DNA from 3 places in the Mumia sp. zg.B53 genome. Region 3 is predicted to be linked to each of the others. Evidence: riboswitches for the same ligand, from Rfam matches in the RefSeq annotation. Region 3 holds a riboswitch; each other region holds the start of a gene.
The links. A riboswitch is a leader RNA that binds a small molecule or an ion and turns the genes downstream of it on or off. The one in region 3 is predicted to bind thiamine pyrophosphate.
Positions count from the first base shown of each region.

Region 1 (7,140 bases), on a different contig from region 3:
AGATGACCGGCATCCCTGTCGTCACGACGCTGATGGCGCGCGGCGCGTTCCCCGACAGCCACCCCCTCCACCTCGGGATGCCGGGCATGCACGGCACGGTGGCGGCCGTCGGTGCGCTCCAGAAGAGCGACCTGCTCATCTCGCTGGGTGCGCGCTTCGACGACCGGGTGACCGGGCACCTGGAGTCGTTCGCGCCCGGCTCCAAGGTCATCCACGCCGACATCGACCCGGCTGAGATCTCCAAGAACCGCACCGCCGACGTGCCGATCGTCGGAGACTGCCGTGAGGTGATCGCCGACCTGGTCGTCGCGCTGCAGGCCGAGTACGCCGAGCACCCCGCCGACTACACCCCGTGGCGCGGGCAGATGCAGGCGCTCTCCGCCCGCTACCCGCTCGGGTACGAGGAGCCGGACGACGGGTCGCTGTCGCCGCAACGGGTGATCCAGCGCATCGGCCAGATCGCCGGCCCCGGCGCGACCTACACCTCCGGCGTGGGACAGCACCAGATGTGGGCTGCCAACTTCATCGAGCACGAGCGCCCCGCCCGCTGGATCAACTCCGGCGGCATGGGCACGATGGGCTTCTCCGTCCCTGCCGCCATGGGAGCGCAGGTCGCCCGCGCCGGTGAGGTGGTGTGGGCCATCGACGGTGACGGTTGCTTCCAGATGACCAACCAGGAGCTCGCGACGTGCGCGCTCGAGGGCATCCCGATCAAGGTCGCCGTCATCAACAACTCGTCGCTCGGCATGGTCCGGCAGTGGCAGACGCTCTTCTACGATGGCCGCTACTCCAACACCGACCTGCAGACCGGCGCCGACGAGGCCCGCATCCCCGACTTCGTCAAGCTCGCCGACGCCTACGGCTGCGTCGGGCTGCGGTGCGAGAAGGCCGAGGACCTCGACGCGGTGATCGAGAAGGCGATGTCCATCACCGACGCGCCGGTCGTCATCGACTTCGTCGTGCACCGCGACGCGATGGTGTGGCCGATGGTCCCGGCCGGAGTCAGCAACGACATGATCCAGATCGCGCGCGACATGGCGCCCGAGTTCGGTGACGAGGAACTGTGATGAGCCAGCACACCCTGTCCGTCCTGGTCGAGAACACCCCTGGTGTGCTCGCCCGCGTCGCGAGCCTCTTCATGCGCCGCGGCTTCAACATCGACTCGCTCGCGGTCGGGCCGACCGAGATCCCCGAGATCTCGCGGATGACGATCGTGGTCAACGTCGACGAGCTGCCTCTGGAGCAGGTCACCAAGCAGCTGAACAAGCTCGTCAACGTCCTCAAGATCGTCGAGCTCGAGCCCACCACCTCGGTCGAGCGTGAGCTCATGCTGATCAAGGTCCGCGCCGACTCACGGACGCGCGGACAGGTCTTGGAGACCGTCCAGCTGTTCCGGGCGAAGGTCGTCGACGTCGGCGTCGACGCGGTGACCATCGAAGCGACCGGAGACCCCGGCAAGCTCGACGCGATGCTGAAGGTGCTCGAGCCCTTCGGCATCCGCGAGATCGCCCAGTCCGGACGCGTCGCGATCGGTCGCGGAGGACGGTCGATCACCGACCGCACCCTGCGGGCGGTCCCCGGCGCGTCCACCCAGACCGCCTGAGCGTACGGTCGATAGGGGCCGTACGTCTGATCCGAGCGGCACCACCCGGTGCCACACGGCACCACGAGAAGGAGCAACCCCGTGCCTGAGCTGTTCTACGACGACGACGCCGACCTGAGCGTCATCCAGGGCCGCAGCGTGGCCGTCCTCGGCTACGGCAGCCAGGGCCACGCCCACGCGCTGTCCCTGCGCGACTCGGGCGTCGACGTCCGCGTCGGACTCCCCGAGGGCTCGAAGAGCCGTGAGAAGGCCGAGAACGAGGGCCTTCGGGTGCTCACCCCGGCCGAGGCGTGCGCCGAGGCCGACGTCATCGTCGTGCTCGCGCCCGACCCGGCGCAGCGCAGCCTCTACACCGAGGCGATCGAGCCGAACCTCAACGACGGCGACGCCCTGATCTTCGGGCACGGCTTCAACATCCGCTACGGCTACGTCAAGCCGCCGGCCGGTGTCGACGTCGGCATGATCGCCCCCAAGGGTCCCGGTCACCTCGTCCGCCGCGAGTACGTCGAGGGCCGTGGCGTCCCCGTCCTCGTCGCCGTCGAGCAGGATGCCACCGGCAACGCGTGGCCCCTGGTCCTCTCCTACGCCAAGGCCATCGGCGGCCTGCGTGCCGGCGGCATCAAGACGACGTTCACCGAGGAGACCGAGACCGATCTGTTCGGTGAGCAGGCGGTCCTCTGCGGCGGCGTCTCCGCACTGGTCCAGGCGGGCTTCGAGACCCTGACCGAGGCCGGCTACCAGCCCGAGGTCGCCTACTTCGAGTGCCTGCACGAGCTCAAGCTGATCGTCGACCTCATGTACGAGGGTGGCATCGCCAAGCAGCGCTGGTCGGTCTCCGACACGGCCGAGTACGGCGACTACGTCTCCGGTCCGCGGGTCGTCGACGCGCGCGTCAAGGAGAACATGCAGGCGGTCCTCGCCGACATCCAGAACGGCGCGTTCGCCGAGCGCTTCATCGCCGACCAGGACGCCGGTGCGGCGGAGTTCAAGAAGCTGCGCGCCGAGGGCGAGGAGCACCCGATCGAGGGCACCGGCCGCGAGCTGCGCAAGCTCATGGCCTGGGTCAAGAGCGGCGACGACGACTACACCGAGGGCACCGCTGCGCGCTGACCCTCGTACGTCCCGACCGGCGGTGAGCCCGGTCCCACGCGCATCACGGCGTGGGACCGGACTCACCGCCGTCGGCGTTGGCGGGCCGCGGGGAGGTCTCCGGGGTAGATGAGACGAGCGAGCCAGCGGCGGGACGCGAGATAGACCTCGTGAACCCCTCCGCGGCGCCAGGCGCGACGGACGCGACGGGCGGAAGCCATGCATACCCCTCGGGGGAAGGAGTTGGGTGGGTTGCCCGAACGCTAGCGGGCCGGTGCGACGTCGCGGAAGGGGCTCCCGGCACTTCTGTTATCGTCGCCAGCAGTTGCAAGGCCGGGGTGCCCGAAGGGCTGAGAACACACCCGCCGAACCTGATCCGGGTCATACCGGCGAGAGGGAGCCTGATGCTCGAACCCCGTACCGCTGCCCACGTCCACGACCAGCTCCGGGCGCAGACCCCGCTGGTGCAGGTCATCACGAACTACGTGTCGATGGACATCGCCGCCAACCTGCTCAATGCCGCAGGCGCCTCTCCGGCGATGGTCCACGACCCGCACGAGTCCGCGGAGTTCGCCGGCATCGCCCAGGCCGTCGTCGCCAACATCGGCACGTTGTCCCCGCCGTGGGTCGACGGCATGCTCGCCGCGGTCGAGGTCGCCTCGGCCACGGGCAAGCCGTGGGTCCTCGACCCGGTCGCGGTCGGCGCGACCACCTATAGGCGCGAGTCCGCCGCTGCCCTGATCGAGCACCGCCCGACGGTGATCCGGGGCAACGCGAGCGAGATCCTTGCGATCGCGACGTCGACGGGAGCAGGGCGAGGGGTCGACGCCGACGCCGATACGGCCGACGTCCGTACGGACGCCGAGGCGCTCGCGTCCAAGCTGGAGACCGTCGTCGCCATGACGGGTGCCGTCGACATCGTCACGGACGGCACCCGTACGACCGAGATCCACGGCGGCGATGCGCGCGCCCCGATGATCACCGCGCTCGGGTGCTCCGCGAGCGCCCTGGTCGCCGCGGCCTGCGCGGTCCATGACGACGCGTTCGAGGCGTCGGCGAGCGCACTGGCGATCCTGACGGCCGCGATCGAGAAGGCCGCGCCGCTCGCCGAGGGTCCCGGATCGCTGCGCTGGCGGTTGCTGGACGCGCTGTCCACGTTGTCTTCCGAGGCGGTCGCCGAGGTCGTCGCGCGCTGATGGTCGGCCCGGCCGGAGACGTCCGTCTCTATCTCGTCACCGGGTCCGTGCCTCACGGTGCGGACCTGGTCGACGTCGTCGCCGACGCCGTCGACGGGGGAGCGACGACCGTCCAGCTCCGCGACAAGCACGCGTCGACCGACGAACGCATCCGGCTGGCCACGAGGATCGCCGCGCGCGTCGGTGACCGTGCGTCGTTCGTGCTCAACGACGACCTCGCGGCGGCGCGCGCCGTGCCCGGTGCGGGCCTGCACGTCGGGCCCGATGATCTCCACCCCGCGCGAGTGCGAGAGGTGCTCGGCGACGACGCGGTCGTCGGGTGGTCGCTGCACGACCTGGCCCAGCTCGACGACGCCGAGGCGCTCGCCGCGTGCAGCTACCTCGCGGTCAGCCCGGTGTGGGCGACGCCGACCAAGCCCGACACGACCGCGCCGTGGGGACTCGACGGTGTACGCCGCCTGCGCGCGGCAACGCCGGACGACCTCCCGCTCGTCGCGATCGGGGGCATCTCCGCATCGAACGCCGCGTCGGTCGTCGCCGCCGGCGCCGACGGCATCTGCGTGGTCTCCGCGATCTGCTCGGCACCCGAGCCGCGTGCGGCCGCCCGCACGCTCCGCGAGGTCGTCGACGCCGCCCTCGCCGCACGCTCGGAGGTCCAGCCCTGAGCGCCGTGCCCGTCATGCTCACCATCGCCGGCTCCGACCCCTCAGGCGGCGCCGGGATCCAGGCGGACCTCAAGACGGCGACCGCCCTCGGCGTGTACGGCGCCGCGGCCCTGACCGCGCTCACCGTCCAGAACACCCGCGGCGTCTTCGGGATCCACCCGGTGCCTGCGGCGTTCGTCGCCGAGCAGGTGCGTGCCGTGCTGGACGACCTGGACGTGAGCGTGGTCAAGATCGGGATGCTCGGCACGGTGGAGATCGTGCTCGCGGTCGCCGACGTCCTGCACGCCGCGGACGTGCCCGTCGTGCTTGACCCGGTCATGGTGGCCACCTCCGGCGACACGCTGGTCGGGGAGGACGTGGTGGACACCATCCGTACGACGTTGCTGCCGCTGGCGGCCGTCGTCACGCCCAACGTGCCGGAGGCTGCGGTCCTGACCGGCACCGCGCCGGCGACCGATCCCCACGGGCTGGCGGCCGCCGGGCGCGCGTTGCGCGCAGCGGGCGCTGCAGCCGCGCTGGTCAAGGGCGGACACCTCGAGGGTCCGGAGAGCATCGACGTGCTCGTCGACGCGGAGGGTGCGTGCACCTATCGTGCACCGCGGATCGACAGCCCCAACACGCACGGGACAGGCTGCACGCTGGCGTCGGCGATCGCGTCCGGCCTCGCGCTCGGCCTGCCGCTGCGCGAGGCGGTGGGTGAGGCCAAGGACTACCTGACCGGGGCTTTGCGCAGCGGCGCCGAGCACTCGGTGGGTCGCGGCCACGGACCTGTCGACCACCTCTGGAGGTCGCGCGGGTGACGGACGAGAGGACGTTCTCCGAGGCCGCGTGGGCGCACGTCGCGAGCTGGTACGACGCGATCCTCGAGCACCCCTTCGTGGTCGGTCTCGCCGCCGGGACGTTGCCGGAGGACGTGTTCGGCCGCTATCTGCTCGACGATGCCCACTACCTCTCCCGCTACGGCAGCGCGCTCGCGATGCTGGCCGCGCGTGCGGGCGACCCGGCGCTGTCAGCCGGCCTCGCACGCGCGGCCGCCGAGGCGGTGGAGGCCGAGCGGCTGATGCACGCGGAGTTCCTCGTGCCTCGCGGCCTCGACCCGGACGGGCCTGATGCGGCGGAGCCGACGCCGACCTGTCAGGCCTACGCCGGCACGCTGCTCGCCGACGCCGCGTACGCACCGGTCGAGGTCGGTCTTGCGGGCGTTCTGCCGTGCTTCCGCGTCTATCTGGAGGTTGGGCGCGCGATCGCGGCGCAGGCGACCGACGCTGCGCATCCCTACCGCGCCTGGATCGACACCTACTCCGACCCGGCCTTCGACGCCGCGGTCACGCGGGCCGAGGGGTGGGCCGACCACCTCGCGACGGCGGCGACGCCCGAGCACCGTACGAAGATGCTCGCCGCCTACGAGCGCGCGACGCGATTCGAGTGGATGTTCTGGGACGCGTCGTGGCGCGGGGAGACCTGGCCGAGGGCCTGACCTCCCCGCGCCCACCTGCCGTCACGGGCAGCCGGACATCTCCCGCACCGTGAGCGTCGGAACCCCGTCGCGGACCGCGTCGGCCACCGCCCGGACCCCGTCGGCATACTCGCCCTCGGCGTCCATCGGCGCGAGCAACGGCCAGCGGCGCCCGCTTGCCAGCGCCTCGACGGCGGCCTTCCTCGCCCGGTCGTCTCGCGCGTCCTCGGCACGCCGGAGCTCTCCGACCCAGCCGCACACCACCGGCTCGAGCACCTGGGCGCTGAGCTGGTATCGGTCGTTGGTGCCGAGGTCGTCGAGTGACGCACGGTCGAGTCCCGGCGGGATCGGCACACCGGCCAACAGCTCGTCGATCACCTGCGAGGCCTTGTCGGGAGTGACGATCTCCGGCGGCATCGCCGCGAGCCACTCCTGGACCGAGACCGCTCGAACCGTCCGCAGGACAGCCACGATCTCGGCGCGATTCCTCCAGCCGCCGCCGGTGCGGATCTCGGAGAACGTGCCGCCGGACGGGCGCAGCATCACGGCGATGTCCGTGGTCGAGTATCGGAACTCGCTGCCGTCTTGCCCGTCGATCGAGAACGGTCGCGGAGCAGAGACGTCGAGACGGTCCTCGAAGTAGCCGGCGTACTGGTCGGCTCGGTACCAGACGAACTCGAGCTCGCGATCGCCCTTGGTGAACACGATGGTGCCCTCGTCCTCGGCGAACCCGTACACGTGGGTCACCTTCCAGCCGGGCTCGCCGACCAGCAGCCGCGGCTGGCGGCCGGCGGCTTCGACGACTGCGGCGGCGTAGCGGATGGGCGCCTCGACCGTCGGCTCGGAGGCGGCAGGAGGCGCGGCCGGCGTCTCGGGGTCGTCGGTCGAGCCCACCCAAGCAGGGACGAGGAGGGCTGCGGCCATGACGGCAGCGGACGCGAGCGCTCCGGCCAGTGGCAAGCGCCACGATCGTCTCGACCGCTGCGGGCGTCGAGCGGTGTCGGCCATGATCTCGTCCAGCAGGGCTCGGTCGGCTCCGCCGAGGTCAGGCGTCGCGTGCCGCACGTACGGGTCGGCGGCGCTGAGCCGGCGGTCGAGGTCGGTGTCGTTCATCGTCCCTCCTCAGGGCTG
Region 1 covers NZ_JAHWCK010000004.1:327,540-334,679, forward strand. Annotated here, with positions in the region: gene KV102_RS15850 (acetolactate synthase large subunit) at 1-1,067, shown strand, start outside; gene ilvN (acetolactate synthase small subunit) at 1,067-1,603, shown strand; gene ilvC (ketol-acid reductoisomerase) at 1,685-2,713, shown strand; TPP riboswitch at 3,017-3,108, shown strand; gene thiM (hydroxyethylthiazole kinase) at 3,097-3,888, shown strand; gene thiE (thiamine phosphate synthase) at 3,888-4,553, shown strand; gene thiD (bifunctional hydroxymethylpyrimidine kinase/phosphomethylpyrimidine kinase) at 4,568-5,353, shown strand; gene KV102_RS15880 (TenA family protein) at 5,350-6,030, shown strand; gene KV102_RS15885 (hypothetical protein) at 6,052-7,122, opposite strand; gene KV102_RS15890 (RNA polymerase sigma factor) at 7,119-7,140, opposite strand, start outside.
Region 1: linked by a shared signal. The riboswitch ahead of thiM (hydroxyethylthiazole kinase) and the one ahead of KV102_RS05180 (ECF transporter S component) in region 3 are both predicted to bind thiamine pyrophosphate.

Region 2 (7,140 bases), 1.0 Mb from region 3:
CGGGTGAGCAGGTCTACCTGGTCGACGCGGTCTCGTGGGACGACGTCGACGAGGACTGATCCATCGTGTCCGCGACAGCGTGCGCCTCGGCGTCGCCTTCGCGGCGCAGGCCGTGCACCACACCGTCGCGATCCTCTGCCGAGCGGTTCTGGCTGAGCTTGGCCTTGCCCTCGACCGAGGTCACGGCCACCTCGACGCCGACGATGCCGCGCAGCTGGCCGTCCACGAACGGCGCGGGCGCATCGGTCACCGCCCAGGGGTCGGGCCGCGACCGCTCGTGGAGGTCGGTGAGACGGGTGACGGCGTCGCGGATCCACTCGGTCTCACGACGGACGCGCACCGTGCCGCGCAGCTCGACGCGGCTGTAGTTCCACGTCGGGACGACCCTGCCGTGCTGGGCCTTGGTCGCGTACCACGACGGCGAGACGTACGCCTGCGGTCCGCTCACCACGACCAGGGCCGGCGATCCGTCGCCGATCGTGCGCCAGTGCGGGTTGGCGAGCGCCACGTGCGCGATCACGCGACCCTCCTCCCGCAGCCACACCAGCGGCAGCCGTGTCGCGTACGGCATGCCGTCCGCGCCCACCGTGACGAGGTCGCCGGCACCGACGGCGGCGATGAGGCCGTCGATCGCCGCTGCGTCGTCGAGGGCGTTGAAGCGCGGCACGTACACCGGCCCACCGTACGACGACGCCCCGCCGGTCCGGAGACCGACGGGGCGCCGCGTGCGTCGAGCGTGAGCTCAGGCGGGGTGGCTCAGAAGCCCATGCCGCCCATGTCGCCCATGTCGCCACCCGGCATGGCCGGGGGGTTCTTCTCGGGCTTGTCCGCGACGACGGCCTCGGTGGTGAGGAAGAGCGCCGCGATCGAGGCTGCGTTCTGCAGCGCCGAGCGGGTCACCTTGGCCGGGTCGAGGATGCCCTCGGCGATGAGGTCGACGTACTCGCCGGTCGCCGCGTTGAGGCCGTGACCCGCGGGAAGGCCCTGGACCTTCTCCGCCACGACGCCGCCCTCGAGGCCGGCGTTGATCGCGATCTGCTTCAGCGGGGCGGTCGAGGCGGAGCGCACGATCTGCGCACCGGTCGCCTCGTCACCGACGAGATCGAGCTTCTCGAACGCCGCGGCGGTCGCCTGGACGAGCGCGACGCCGCCACCGGCGACGATGCCCTCCTCGACGGCAGCCTTCGCGTTGCGAACGGCGTCCTCGATGCGGTGCTTGCGCTCCTTGAGCTCGACCTCCGTGGCCGCGCCGACCTTGATGACCGCAACGCCGCCGGCGAGCTTCGCCAGCCGCTCCTGCAGCTTCTCGCGGTCGTAGTCGGAGTCGGAGTTCTCGATCTCGGCGCGGATCTGGTTGACCCGGCCGGTGATCTGGTCCTCCGAGCCACCGCCGTCGACGATGGTCGTCTCGTCCTTGGTCACGACGACCTTGCGGGCCGTACCGAGCAGCGAGATGTCGGCGTTCTCGAGCTTGAGACCGAGCTCCTCGCTGATGACCTCGCCACCGGTGAGGATGGCGATGTCGGTCAGCATGGCCTTGCGGCGGTCGCCGAAGCCCGGAGCCTTGACGGCGACGGACTTGAACGTGCCCTTGACCTTGTTGACGATCAGGGTGGCCAGCGCCTCGCCCTCGATGTCCTCGGCGATGATCAGCAGCGGCTTGCCCGACTGGATGACCTTCTCGAGGACCGGCACGAGGTCCTTGACGGCGCTGATCTTGGAGTTGGCGATCAGGATGTAGGGATCCTCGAGCACCGCCTCCATGCGCTCGGGATCGGTGTAGAAGTACTGCGAGATGTAGCCCTTGTCGAAGCGCATGCCCTCGGTGAGCTCGAGCTCGAGCCCGAAGGTGTTGCTCTCCTCGACGGTGATGACGCCTTCCTTGCCGACCTTGTCCATCGCCTCGGCGATGATCTCGCCGACCGACGGATCAGCAGCGGAGATCGCGGCCGTGGACGCGATCTGCTCCTTGGTCTCGACGTCCTTGGCCATCCCGAGCAGCTGGGCGCTGACGGCCTCGACGGCCTTCTCGATGCCACGCTTGAGCGCGATCGGGTTGGCGCCGGCCGCGACGTTGCGCAGGCCCTCGCGCACGAGCGCCTGGGCGAGCACGGTGGCGGTGGTGGTGCCGTCGCCGGCGACGTCGTCGGTCTTCTTGGCGACCTCCTTGACGAGCTCGGCGCCGATCTTCTCGTAGGGATCCTCGAGCTCGATCTCCTTGGCGATGCTGACACCATCGTTGGTGATGGTGGGAGCGCCCCACTTCTTTTCGAGGACGACGTTGCGGCCCTTGGGACCGAGGGTCACCTTCACGGCGTCGGCGAGGATGTTCATCCCGCGCTCGAGGCCGCGACGGGCTTCCTCGTTGAATGCAATGGTCTTCGGCATATCTCCCGCGATTCCTCCGCGTAGAGGTGGATGGCCCAGGGGATGCCCGCGACGGACGACCCGCGTCCACGGCGAACCCTTCTCGCCGCGACCTTCGGACCTCATCGTCCTGGCCCGTTTGGCACGTTGGCACTCAGATGATCCGAGTGCTAACGCTCTCCTTTCTAGCACTCGGGCCTGGAGAGTGCAAAGAGTGGGCCAGTGCAGCGAGCGAGGGCGACACCCTCATCTCGCCTCGTCGGCGATCTCCAGGAGGGCGTCGAGGACGCATCGGACAGCCGCGCGTTCGGCACGGTCGGGCCTTGCGAGCGCGAACACGTGGCGCCCCGCCCGCACGCCGTCGAGCGGGAGCAGCGTGACGCCGCGTGCCTCCGCTGCTCTTCGCCACAGCCGCGGCAGCAGCGCCACACCCTGCCCGGCCGCGACGAACGCGGCCGTGACGTGGTTGTCGAGGAACCGTTGCTCGACACGAGGGGACTGTCCGTCGACGGCGAGCATGGGGAGCAGCAGGTCGAAGGGATGGCCGACAGGGACGCCGATCCAGCGCTCTCCGACGAGGTCCTCGGGTCGCACCCGGTCGCGGCCGGCGAGGCGGTGATCCTGGGGCACGGCCACGTCCAGCGGCTCACGGAGGAGCGGCGTGACGTGCAGCCCCGTCGCCGCAGGGTCCGGCACCGCCACGACCGAGTGCCCGACGACCACGTCGTGGTCGGCGGTGGCCGCTCGGACCTCGTACTCCGCGAGGTCGAGGTCGCTCAGCCGCACGGTCACGCCGGGCGCACGCGTCGCGAGCCGCGGCGCGAGCGGAGCCAGCAGCATCTCGGCGCCGCTCGGGAAGGCTGTCACGGCGACCTCGCCCGCCACCTCGCCGCGGAACTCCTCGAGGCGGGCCCGGGTGCGCGCGACGACCTGGGCGATCTCGACGGCGCCCTCGGCGAGCAGCCGGCCGGCCTCGGTGAGCCTGACCCCACGGCCCTCACGCTCGACGAGGACGGTCCCGAGGTCACGCTCGAGGGCCTTGATCGTCTGCGAGACCGCCGACGGCGTCCGGTACGTCGCCGCAGCGACCGCCGTGATGCTCCCCCGCTCGGCGAGCTCCCGCACGATCGCGAGCTTGTCGACGTCGATGCCAGCATCCTTCATTGAAGCAACGCTACATCGTAGTCGTAGGAGTATTCGATTGTGCTTCACCCAGGCGCAAGCGCACGCTGGCTCTCGTGACCACCCGCGACCGTCTCCTCGCCGTACTGGTGGCGATCACCTGGGGACTGAACTTCATCGCCATCCACGCCTCGCTCGAGCACTTCCCGCCGATGTTCTGCGTCGCGCTGCGCTTCGGGCTGCTCGCCGTCCCGACCGTGCTTCTCGTCCCGCGCCCGGACGTCAGGCTGCGCTGGTTGATCGGGTACGGCGCAGGCTTCGGGATCGCACAGTTCTTCTTCCTGTACGTAGGCATGCGTGCGGGCATGCCCGCAGGACTCGCCTCGTTGGTGCTCCAGGCCTCCGCGCCCTTCACGGTGGTGCTCGCCGGCGTCCTGCTGCGCGAACGGCTCAGCGGCCGGCAGATTCTCGGCATCGTGATCGCGATCGCCGGGCTCGCCGGCGTGGCGTGGCACCGGTCGCAGACGGCAGCCCTGCTCCCCGTGGTGCTCACGCTGCTGGCCGCGCTCGGCTGGGCGTTCGGCAACCTCGCGAACCGCCAGGCGCACCCCTCCAACCCGCTCCACCTCACGCTGTGGATGTCGGTGGTCCCCCCGATCCCGATGCTGGTGGTCTCGCTGCTCTTCGAGGGGCCGGGAGCCGTCGGAGAGTCGCTCGTGACCGCCTTCACCCCCGAGGCGGTGCCCGCCGTGCTGGGTCTCCTCTACACGGTCGTCATCGGGACCGTCGTGGGCTCGGGACTGTGGACGCTGCTGATGACGCGCTATCCGTCGAGCACCGTCGCGCCGTTCTCACTGCTCGTCCCGGTGGTGGGGATGAGCGCGAGCGCTCTTCTCCTGAGCGAACGCCTCGACCCGTTCGAGCTCGCATCCGGCGCGGTGGTCATCGCCGGCGTCCTTCTCGGCTCGACCCGCGGGCGCCGGGCCCGCTTGACGACGCCGTCGTAGCCCGCCTACGGTGCGGAGGTCCCCACGGGAGCCCGGGCACGGGCTGAGAGGGAGCCGATGCCGCTCCGACCGTCGAACCTGATCCGGGTCATGCCGGCGAAGGGAGGCAGGAGCAGTGTCGCGCTCTCACCGGCCAGCCGGCCGCGACGTCGCCGTCGTCGGTGGTGGAGTCGTCGGGCTCACCGTCGCGTGGTCGCTCGCACGTCGTGGTCACCGTGTCACGACGTACGACCCCACGCCCGCCCGTGGGGCCTCGTGGGCGGCCGCGGGGATGCTCTCCCCCGCAGGTGAGGCGTGGTACGGCGAGGAGGCGCTGCTGCGGGTCGGCGTCGCGTCGCTCGCACGGTGGCCGGACATGGCGGCCGCCCTCGAACGCGATGCCGGGCGAGCGTTGGAGGTCCGTGGGGAGGGCACGCTGCTCGCCGCCGCCACCGAGGACGATGCCCGCGAGCAGGAGCGGGTCACCGCGCTGCTCGACACCCACACGATCCCGTACCACCCGCTCACCCGGCGGGAGGTGCGCGCCCGGGAGCCGGCGCTGCACCCAGCGCTGCGCGCCGTCGTCGAGATCCCCGGTGACCGCAGCGTCCACAACCGCACTCTGCTCGCTGCTCTGCTGGCGGCATGCGCGCGTCGGCACGTGACCGCCGTCGACGACACGGTCGACCTGGTGCGAGACGGCGACACGCTGCGTGTCCGCACCAGGCAGGACGGGCGCGCGCGCGGCCACGACGTGGTGGTCCTCGCCAACGGTGTCGGGCTACGCACCACCGAGGGCGCACCCGAGTGGCTGCGCGACGCCGTGCGCCCGGTCAAGGGCGAGATCCTGCGGCTGCATGCCCCCCGGCCCATGCTGGCCCGGACGGTGCGCGCCGCGGTGCGCGGCCGACCCGTCTACCTGGTCCCGCGCAACGACGGCGAGATCGTGGTCGGCGCGACCATGCTCGAGCGGGGGTACGACACGACCGTCACCGTGGAGGGGGTGCACGACCTCCTTCACGACGCGGTCGAGGTCGTGCCGGAGCTGCGTGACTGCGCCTTCGTGGAGGCGGCAGCCGGCTTGCGTCCCTCGAGCTCGGACCACCTGCCGCTGGTCGGGGCCACCGGCATCCCCGGTCTCCTCGTCGCCGCCGGGCACCATCGTGGCGGCGTGCTCCTCGCGCCCTGGACCGCCGACGTGATCACCGCGCTCGTCGAGGAGTCCTCGCCACCTGAGGGGTCGGGTCACACCGACCCGCTTCGCCTGTCGCCGACACTCCAGGAGGCCCGATGACCATCCGTCTCAACGGCCAGGCCCACGCGCTCGCCGAGCCTCTCACGGTGCTCGCGCTGCTCCGCACGCTCGCGCTGCCACGTACCGACGTGGCAGTCGCCGTCGACGGCATCGTCGTGCCGCGCTCCCGATGGGAGGACCACCTCGTCCGCGACGGCGCCGAGGTCGACGTCGTCACCGCCGTCCAAGGAGGGTGAGAGTCGTGCTGACGACCACCGACCCGTCCCCGCTCACCGTGGCCGGAGTGCCGTTCACGAGCCGGCTGTTCCTCGGTACCGGAGGGGTTCCGAGCCCCGCTGTCCTCCGTCGGTGCCTGGAGATGAGCGGCACGGAGCTCGTCACCGTCTCGATGCGCCGGGTCGACCCGGGAGCGCCGAGCTCGATCCTCGACGTCGTCCGCGAGCACGGCGCACGGCTGCTCCCCAACACCGCGGGCTGTCGCACCGCGCGTGAGGCGGTCCTCACCGCGAACCTCGCGCGCGAGGCCCTCGGCACCGCCTGGGTGAAGCTGGAGGTCGTCGCCGACGACGTGACGCTGCTGCCCGACGTGGTCGAGCTCCTCGACGCCGCCGAGACCCTGGTGCGCGAGGGCTTCACGGTGCTCGCCTACACGAACACCGACCTCGTCACCGCCCGCCGCCTCGCCGACGTCGGCTGCGCGGCCGTGATGCCGCTCGGCTCGCCGATCGGCTCCGGCCTCGGTGTCACCGACCCTCGCGCGATCGCCGCGATCGCGGAGGCGGTCGCGGTCCCGGTGGTGCTCGACGCCGGCATCGGCACCGCCTCCGACGCCGCACTCGCGATGGAGCTCGGATGCGACGCCGTGCTCTGCGCGACCGCGATCACCCGTGCGGGCGACCCGCCCGCGATGGCGTCGGCCATGGCCGGCGCGGTGCGCGCCGGTCGCACGGCGTACGGGGCGGGCCGGATCCCCCGACGCGAGACGAGCCTGGCCTCCAGCCCGACAACCGGTCTCGTCGGCACCTGACGCCGGCGGGCCCCCGCCGGTCCGGCGTCAGCCGCCGGCGACCGCCGGGATGATCGAGACCTGCTGCCCGGCGGGCACCGAGGTCTCGAGCCCGTCGGCGAAGCGCACGTCCTCGGTGCCGACGTACACGTTCACGAACCGGCGGATCGCGCCGGTCTCGTCGACGACGCGCGCCTTGATCCCGGGGAACGACGCCTCCAGGGCCTCGATGACACCGGCGACGGTCTCGCCGTCGACGGTCACCTCCGAGTCGCCCTTGGTGTAGGTGCGCAGGATCGTGGGGATGCGGACGGAGACGCTCATGATGTCCTCTCGGTCAGACGAGGTTCGCGGCGGTGAAGGCCGTGTAGGTCGGGTCGATGGTCGCGGCGGGGCCGACCCGG
Region 2 covers NZ_JAHWCK010000001.1:2,095,740-2,102,879, reverse strand. Annotated here, with positions in the region: gene KV102_RS10280 (metallophosphoesterase) at 1-59, shown strand, start outside; gene KV102_RS10275 (FMN-binding negative transcriptional regulator) at 14-673, opposite strand; gene groL (chaperonin GroEL) at 757-2,388, opposite strand; gene KV102_RS10265 (LysR family transcriptional regulator) at 2,614-3,531, opposite strand; gene KV102_RS10260 (EamA family transporter) at 3,606-4,496, shown strand; TPP riboswitch at 4,519-4,603, shown strand; gene thiO (glycine oxidase ThiO) at 4,612-5,769, shown strand; gene thiS (sulfur carrier protein ThiS) at 5,766-5,966, shown strand; gene KV102_RS10245 (thiazole synthase) at 5,972-6,757, shown strand; gene KV102_RS10240 (MoaD/ThiS family protein) at 6,785-7,060, opposite strand; gene thrC (threonine synthase) at 7,074-7,140, opposite strand, start outside.
Region 2: linked by a shared signal. The riboswitch ahead of thiO (glycine oxidase ThiO) and the one ahead of KV102_RS05180 (ECF transporter S component) in region 3 are both predicted to bind thiamine pyrophosphate.

Region 3 (7,140 bases):
CGCTGAGGATCGCCGCCACCGGCACGCTGCTGTGCCTCCTGGTCGGCGTCCCGTTCGCGTACTGGATGGCCGTCAAGGTCGACCCGCGCTGGCGCCCGCTCCTGCTCGCCCTCGTGCTCGTGCCGTTCTGGACGAACTTCCTGGTCCGGACGCTCGGTTGGCAGATCATCCTGTCGCCGAACGGCATGGCGTCGGACGCACTCCAGTGGCTGGGCATCCTGAGCGGCCCGCTCGACGTCCTCTACACGCGTGGGGCCGTCCAGCTCGGCGTCGTCTACAACTACCTGCCGCTGATGATCCTGCCGCTGTACGTCGTGTTCGAGCGGCTCGACCCGAGCCAGCGGGAGGCGAGCCGCGACCTCGGCGCCGGACGGTGGAGGACCTTCTTCTCCGTCACCGTCCCCGACACGCTGCCGGGGATCGCCTCGGGTTGCCTCCTGGTGTTCATCCCGCTGATGGGCGACTTCCTCACCGCGTCGGTGCTCGGCGGCGCTCGCGGCACGATGATCGGCCAGGTCGTGGCACGCCAGTTCACGTCGGCCCAGAACTGGGCGCTCGGGGCGGCGATGGCCGTCACGCTGATGGTGTTCGTGCTGCTGACGGTGGTGCTTGCCGCCGCGGCCTTCCTGCTCGTACGGGCGGTCATACGACGAGCCCGCCACCTGAACCTGGAGGTGACGCCGTGAGCGCCACTCGTCGCCGTACGGATCCGGTGAACCTCGCGCTCGCGGTGCTCGGCGTGCTGGTCTTCGTGTTCCTCTTCCTGCCGATCCTCGTGATCGTCGTCTACTCGTTCAACAGCGGCCGACTCCTCGGCGCCTGGGACAGCTTCGGGTTCGACGCGTACACGCGGGCCTGGGAGAACCCGGTCATCGGCAACGCCGTCCGTACGTCGCTGGTCTCCGGGGTGCTCGCGTCGCTCGTGGCCACCGTGCTCGGGACGGTGGGCGGTGTCGCGCTCGCTCGCGCCCGGTCCGGCGCCCGGTGGGCGGGGCTGCTGACCGCGCTGCTCGCGGTCACGCTGATCACGCCGGAGGTCATCGACGGCATCGCGATCCTGCCGTGGCTCGTGACGCTCGGGACCGACGGCGGGCTCTCGGTCGTCAACAACGGGATGGTGCGGCTCGTCATCGTGCACACCTCGCTCGCGCTCGCCGTGGTCACGTTCATCGTCCGGGCGCGCATGCGGGGGATGGACGAGCAGATCGAGGAGGCGGCGGCCGACCTGTACGCGAACCCGTGGAACAGGTTCCGTCAGGTCACGATGCCGCTGGCCTGGCCCGGCATCTTCGCCGGCGCCCTGATGGCGTTCACGCTGAGCCTCGACAACACGATCGTCGCCTCGTTCATCCAGGTCCCCGGCTACACGCCGTGGCCGGTCTATGTGTTCGGGTCGCTCAAGGTCGGGCTTCGGCCGGAGATCGCCGCGGTGTCGACCGTGATGCTGCTCCTCACACTCGCTGCGCTCGCGGTGGTGTGGGCGGTGCTGCGCCGCTCGGGCGACGACAACGCCGCCGTCGCCTCGACGTTCACGGGCGGGTGAGAGACATGGATTCCGTCGACGACCGCGTCGTCTCCGTCGACGTGCGGACGCACGCGCTCACCGGTGACGCGCTCGACCCGAGCGACGTCGTCGCAGGGGTGCCACAGACGGCCTCGGCCGTACTCGCTGCGCTCGGGGACACCGAGGTCGGGATCTGGGAGATGACTGCCGGCACCGTCCGTGACACCGAGGTCGACGAGGTGTTCGTGGTGCTGTCCGGGGACGCGACCGTACGGTTCGAGGACCGTAGCGCCCTCGAGCTGCGACCCGGAGTCGCCGTACGCCTGCACGCCGGCGATCGCACGGTGTGGGAGGTGCGCGAGCGGCTGCGGAAGGTCTACGTGGCCTGATCTGTTCCGCAGGTTCTCACCGTTCGGCGCCGCGGGGAGTGATCATGGGGTGGTGAGAGCACGTCGCGTCGCCCGACCACGTCTGCTGGACGTCTCCTGGCGGGCGCGTCTGGCCGTGGTTCTGCTCCTCCTGACGATCAGCGCGGCGTTCCTCACCGACCTCGGGCAGAGCCGGGCCGACGCCGTGCGGTGCGAGCGGTTCACGTCGCAGTCCGAGGCACGCCGGGTCGTCGGCGCCCCCGCCGGGAAGCGGGTCGTCGTGATCGGCGACTCCTGGTCCGCCGGGCTCGGTCTGGACGATGCCGGCGACGCCTGGACATCCCGGTTGTCGGGGCAGGTCCACGTCGACGCGTTCTCCGGTTCGGGCTTCAGCCGGTCCGCGAGCCCGTGCGACGGCTCGTGGTTCGCCGCCCGTGCTGCCCGTGCCGTGGCCGGCGGAGCGGATCTGGTGGTGATCGCAGGAGGGCTCAACGACGTCGACCAGACGCCGGAGGCGGTCCGGGCCGGCTTCGAGCGCGTGATGAGGTCCGTGCAGGGTCCGCCCGTGGTCGTGGTCGGGCCCGCCGCCGCGCCGGCCCGCGAACGGGGGGCGCGGCGGGTGGACGCCCAGCTCGCGCTGCTCGCGGGCCGGGCCGGGGCGGCGTACGTCTCGACGATCGGGCTCGACCTGCCCTACCTCGACGACGGGCTCCACCTGACGCCCGCCGGCCATCGCGAGCTCGGCGACTTCGTGGCCGAGAGTCTCGTGGACCTCGGCGTCGCCTGAGGCCTCCGCTCAGTCGGCAGGCGCGAGGCTCTCGACGAGCCGTCGGACCCGGGCGCGGATCTCGTCTCGGATCGGGCGGACCTCCTCGAGGCTGCGTCCCGCGGGGTCGTCGAGCGCCCAGTCCTCATAGCGGGTGCCGGGATAGACCGGGCACGTGTCGCCGCACCCCATGGTGACGACGACGTCGGCGCGCCGGACGTCGGTCGTCTTGAGCAGCCGCGGCTGGTTCTCGGCGATGTCGATGCCGAGCTCGGCCATGGCTGCCACGGCGACAGGGTTGAGCCGGTCCGCAGGCTCGGAGCCGGCAGACAGCACGGTGACGGACTCGCCGGCGAGGTGCCGGACGAAGCCGGCTGCCATCTGAGAACGGCCCGCGTTGTGGACACAGACGAAAAGCACGGTGCGAACGCTCATCGGGGGATCTCCTGAGGTGGGGATGGCCGGAGGGCGCGGGCGGCGTAGACGAGCGCCAGGAGCGCGGGCACCTCGATGAGAGGGCCGACGACGCCGGCGAGGGCTTCACCCGAGGTGGCGCCGAAGGTGCTGATCGCCACGGCGATCGCGAGCTCGAAGTTGTTGCCGGCAGCCGTGAACGCGACCGTGGTCGTCCGTGCGTCGTCGAGCCCGGCGGCGCGCGAGCCGATCCAGGCGAGGGCGAACATCGCGACGAAGTAGAGGAGCAGCGGCACGGCGATGCGTCCGACGTCCAGAGGTCGTCGGGTGATGGCGTCGCCCTGGAGGGCGAACAGCACCACGATCGTGAACAGCAGCCCCCACAGCGCGAGCGGGCTCACCGTGGGGAGGAAGCGGGTCTCGTACCAGGTGCGGCCCTTGAGGCGCTCGCCCAGGAGCCGGCTGGCGGCGCCGGCGGCGAGCGGGATCCCGAGGAACACCAGCACGCTGATCGCGATCGCTCCCACGCTCAGCTCGGCGCTGGTCGTCGGCAGGCCGAGCCACGCGGGGAGGATCTGGAGGTAGAACCAGCCGAGCGCGGCGAACGCGACGAGCTGGAACACGCTGTTGATCGCCACCAGGACGACGGCGGCCTCCCGGTCGCCGCAGGCGAGGTCGTTCCAGATGAGGACCATCGCGATGCACCGGGCCAGGCCGACGATGATCAAGCCGGTGCGGTACTCGGGGAGGTCGGGAAGCAGCAGCCAGGCGAGCGCGAACATGAGCGCCGGGCCCACGATCCAGTTCAGCGTCAGCGACACCGCGATCAGACGGCGGTCGCCGAGGATCGCGCGTGTCCGGTCGTAGCGGACCTTCGCCAGGACGGGGTACATCATCACGAGCAGACCCAGCGCGATCGGCGCGGAGACCTCCCCGATCTCCCAGCCGCCCAGCGCGTCGTCGAGTCCGGGGACCAGGCGCCCGACCAGCAGCCCGACCGCCATCGCGGCGACGATCCACACCGGCAGCAGCCGGTCGGTCGCCGACAGCCGCCCGGCGAGAGCGGGGCGGGTGCCGGCGTCGGAGACCGTCATGCAGTCGGCTTGGTGGCACGGATGATCGCACCGTGCATGCCCGGGGCCGCCTCATGGGTCAGCTCGACCGTCGCGTCGGCGAAGCCCGCCGCGGCGAGCCCGTCGAGGTACTCGCTGCGCGACAGCGCGCCGGCGATGCAGGCGACGTACGACCCGCGCTCGGCACGGTCGGCCGGCGTGAGGTGGTCCTCGGCGACGACGTCGGAGATGCCGATGCGCCCGCCCGGAACCAGCACGCGGAACATCTCGGCGAGGACCTGGGGCTTGTCGACCGACAGGTTGATCACGCAGTTGGAGATGACCACGTCGACGGCCGCGTCGGGCAGCGGCACGTCCTCGATCGACCCCTTGAGGAACTCCACGTTCGTGGCCTCGGCCTTCGTGGCGTTGGCCCGGGCCAGGTCGAGCATCTCGTCGGTCATGTCCACGCCGTACGCGAAGCCGTCGGGACCGACGCGCCGGGCGGACAGCAGGACGTCGATCCCACCGCCGGAGCCCAGGTCGAGCACCTTCTCGCCGGGGCTCAAGGCAGCGACGGCGAGCGGGTTGCCGCAGCCGAGCGACGCGGCGAGCGCCTCGGCCGGGAGCTCGGCCGCCTCGGCGCTCGAGTACAGGCCGGCACCGAACGAGGGATCGACCTCCGCGGTGGAGCCGCCGCAGCACGAGTCCGCGGCGTCGGCGGCCGGCGCGCAGCACGACTCGGTCGTCGCGAGAACCAGGTCGTTCGTGGTGCCGGAGCGGGCCTGGACGGCGGCGGCGGCGTAGCGCTCGCGGACCTGCTCGACGAGCTCGTCGTTCGTGAGGGTCATGATGTCTCCTGAGATCGAGGAAGTTCGATGCATCGAACACTACCGATTGATCGACGGATGTCAATACGTGTGGCACGATGGGGTGATGGACATGACGCTTCCCGTCCTCGAGACCTCCGCCGGAGCATGCTGCTCGCCGCTGACCGGGGGCGTCCTCGACGACGACCAGGCCGCGGTGCTCGCCCGGATGTTCAAAGCCTTGGGTGATCCGACCAGGGTGCGGCTGATGTCGCTGATCGCCGCGTCCGAAGGAGGCGAGGCCTGCATCTGCGACCTCACCGAGCCGGTCGGGCTGAGTCAGCCGACCGTCTCGCACCACATGAAACAGCTCGTCTCCGCCGGCCTCGTCACCCGCGAGCAGCGAGGCCGATGGGCCTACTACCGCGTCGTCGACTCCGCACTGACCGATCTGGCGTCCTCGCTGCGGACCGCGCCCTAGCGGGCGCTCGTCACGATGCCGCGGGTGCGGCTAGAGTCGACCTCACGACAGGGGAGCGCAGGTGCCCGACGGGCACGGTGCGCTGAGAGTGCGGAAAGCCCGCAGACCCTCCGAACCTGCACCGGTTAGCACCGGCGAAGGGAGTCACCGTGGCTGATGCCATTCGTCCTCGCACGTCCTCGACCCGCTACCGCACGATCGACCTCGTCACGGTGGCGATGCTCGGCGTGGCGATCGGCGTGGTGTTCTGGGGATGGAACCAGCTGTTCGCCGTCGTCAGCGGCACGGCGCTGTTCGCCTACCCCCCGAGCTCCGGCCTGATCTCCGGCGTCTGGCTGATCGGCGGTGTCATCGGCGGGCTCGTCGTCCGCAGACCCGGCGCCGCGGTCGGCACCGAGGTGGTCGCAGCCGTCGTCTCCGGCCTGCTGGGCAACCAGTGGGGCATGTCCGTCCTCGTCTCGGGCCTGATCCAGGGCCTGGGGGTCGAGCTGGTGTTCGCCCTCTTCCTGTACCGCCGGTGGGGTGTCGTCGTCGCCGCTGCAGCAGGCGCGCTCGCCGGGGCGTTCGAGGCGGTGTACGAGTGGTACGCGTACTACGCCGACTGGGCCTTCGGCTACCAGCTCGTCTATCTCGTGTTCCTCGCGGTGTCGGGGGCGCTCGTCGCGGGCGTCGGAGGGTGGCTGCTCGTCCGGGCCCTGGCGAAGACGGGAGCTCTCGACGCCTTCGGGGCCGGTCGCGAGCACCACGACCGAGCCGCGGCGTCGTCCACGAGCCCTTCCCCGCGAGCGTGACCGGATCGGTCGCGTTCCGCGGCTTCGGTTGGCGTCCGCTGGGCCGGCGCACGCCGGTCATCGCCGGCCTCGACCTGCGCGTCGGCCCGGGTGAGCGGGTGCTGCTGGCGGGGCCGTCGGGCGCCGGGAAGTCGACGGTGCTCCGGGCGGCCGCAGGGGTGCTCGAGACCACCGGCGACGGCGACGCCTTCGGCGAGGTCACCACCATCGGCCGCGTCGGCATGCTGCTGCAGAACCCCGGCGACGCGGTGGTCGCAGAGCGGCTCGGCCGCGACGTGGCCTTCGGGCTCGAGAACGCCCGCGTCGCCCCGGCTGCGATCTGGCCGCGGGTGCGCGAGGCGCTGCGCGCCGTACGCCTGCCGTACGGCATGCAGCACCCGACGTCCGCGCTGTCCGGAGGAGAGCTTCAGCGCTCCGCGCTGGCAGGGGTGCTGGCGTCGCAGGCGGACCTCCTGCTCCTCGACGAGCCGACGTCGATGCTCGACGACGTCAACGCCGACGCCGTACGCCGCTGCGTCGCGGAGGTCGTCGCCGAGACAGGAGCGACCCTCGTCGTGGTCGAGCACCGCATCGCCCCGTGGCTCCCTCACGTCGACCGTGTGGTCGTCCTGGGCCACGACGGATCCGTGGTCGCCGACACCGACCCGGTGAGCTTCGTCGCCACACTGCGCGACGACCTTGCCGGCGCCGGGGTGTGGATGCCGGGGGTCGCCGCGCCGGAGCCGGTCGAGCCGCCGGTCGTGCTGGTCGAGACCGACCGCGCGGTGCCGCGCCTCGATGCGCTCGCGCTGGGCGTCGACCTGCGTCGCACCGACATCCGGGGCGCCACTGTCACCGCGGCGCTGCGCGACGTCGACGCCGCCCTGGAGTCGCGCGCCGTCACCGTTCTCAGCGGGCCGAGCGGGGCGGGCAAGTCCACGTTGCTCGAGGTCGTCGGGGGTCTGCGACGTCCGGG
Region 3 covers NZ_JAHWCK010000001.1:1,091,105-1,098,244, reverse strand. Annotated here, with positions in the region: gene KV102_RS05220 (ABC transporter permease) at 1-686, shown strand, start outside; gene KV102_RS05215 (ABC transporter permease) at 683-1,543, shown strand; gene KV102_RS05210 (cupin domain-containing protein) at 1,549-1,893, shown strand; gene KV102_RS05205 (SGNH/GDSL hydrolase family protein) at 1,946-2,659, shown strand; gene KV102_RS05200 (arsenate reductase ArsC) at 2,669-3,073, opposite strand; gene arsB (ACR3 family arsenite efflux transporter) at 3,070-4,146, opposite strand; gene arsM (arsenite methyltransferase) at 4,143-4,955, opposite strand; gene KV102_RS05185 (metalloregulator ArsR/SmtB family transcription factor) at 5,041-5,394, shown strand; TPP riboswitch at 5,434-5,554, shown strand; gene KV102_RS05180 (ECF transporter S component) at 5,544-6,185, shown strand; gene KV102_RS19385 (ABC transporter ATP-binding protein) at 6,182-7,140, shown strand, end outside.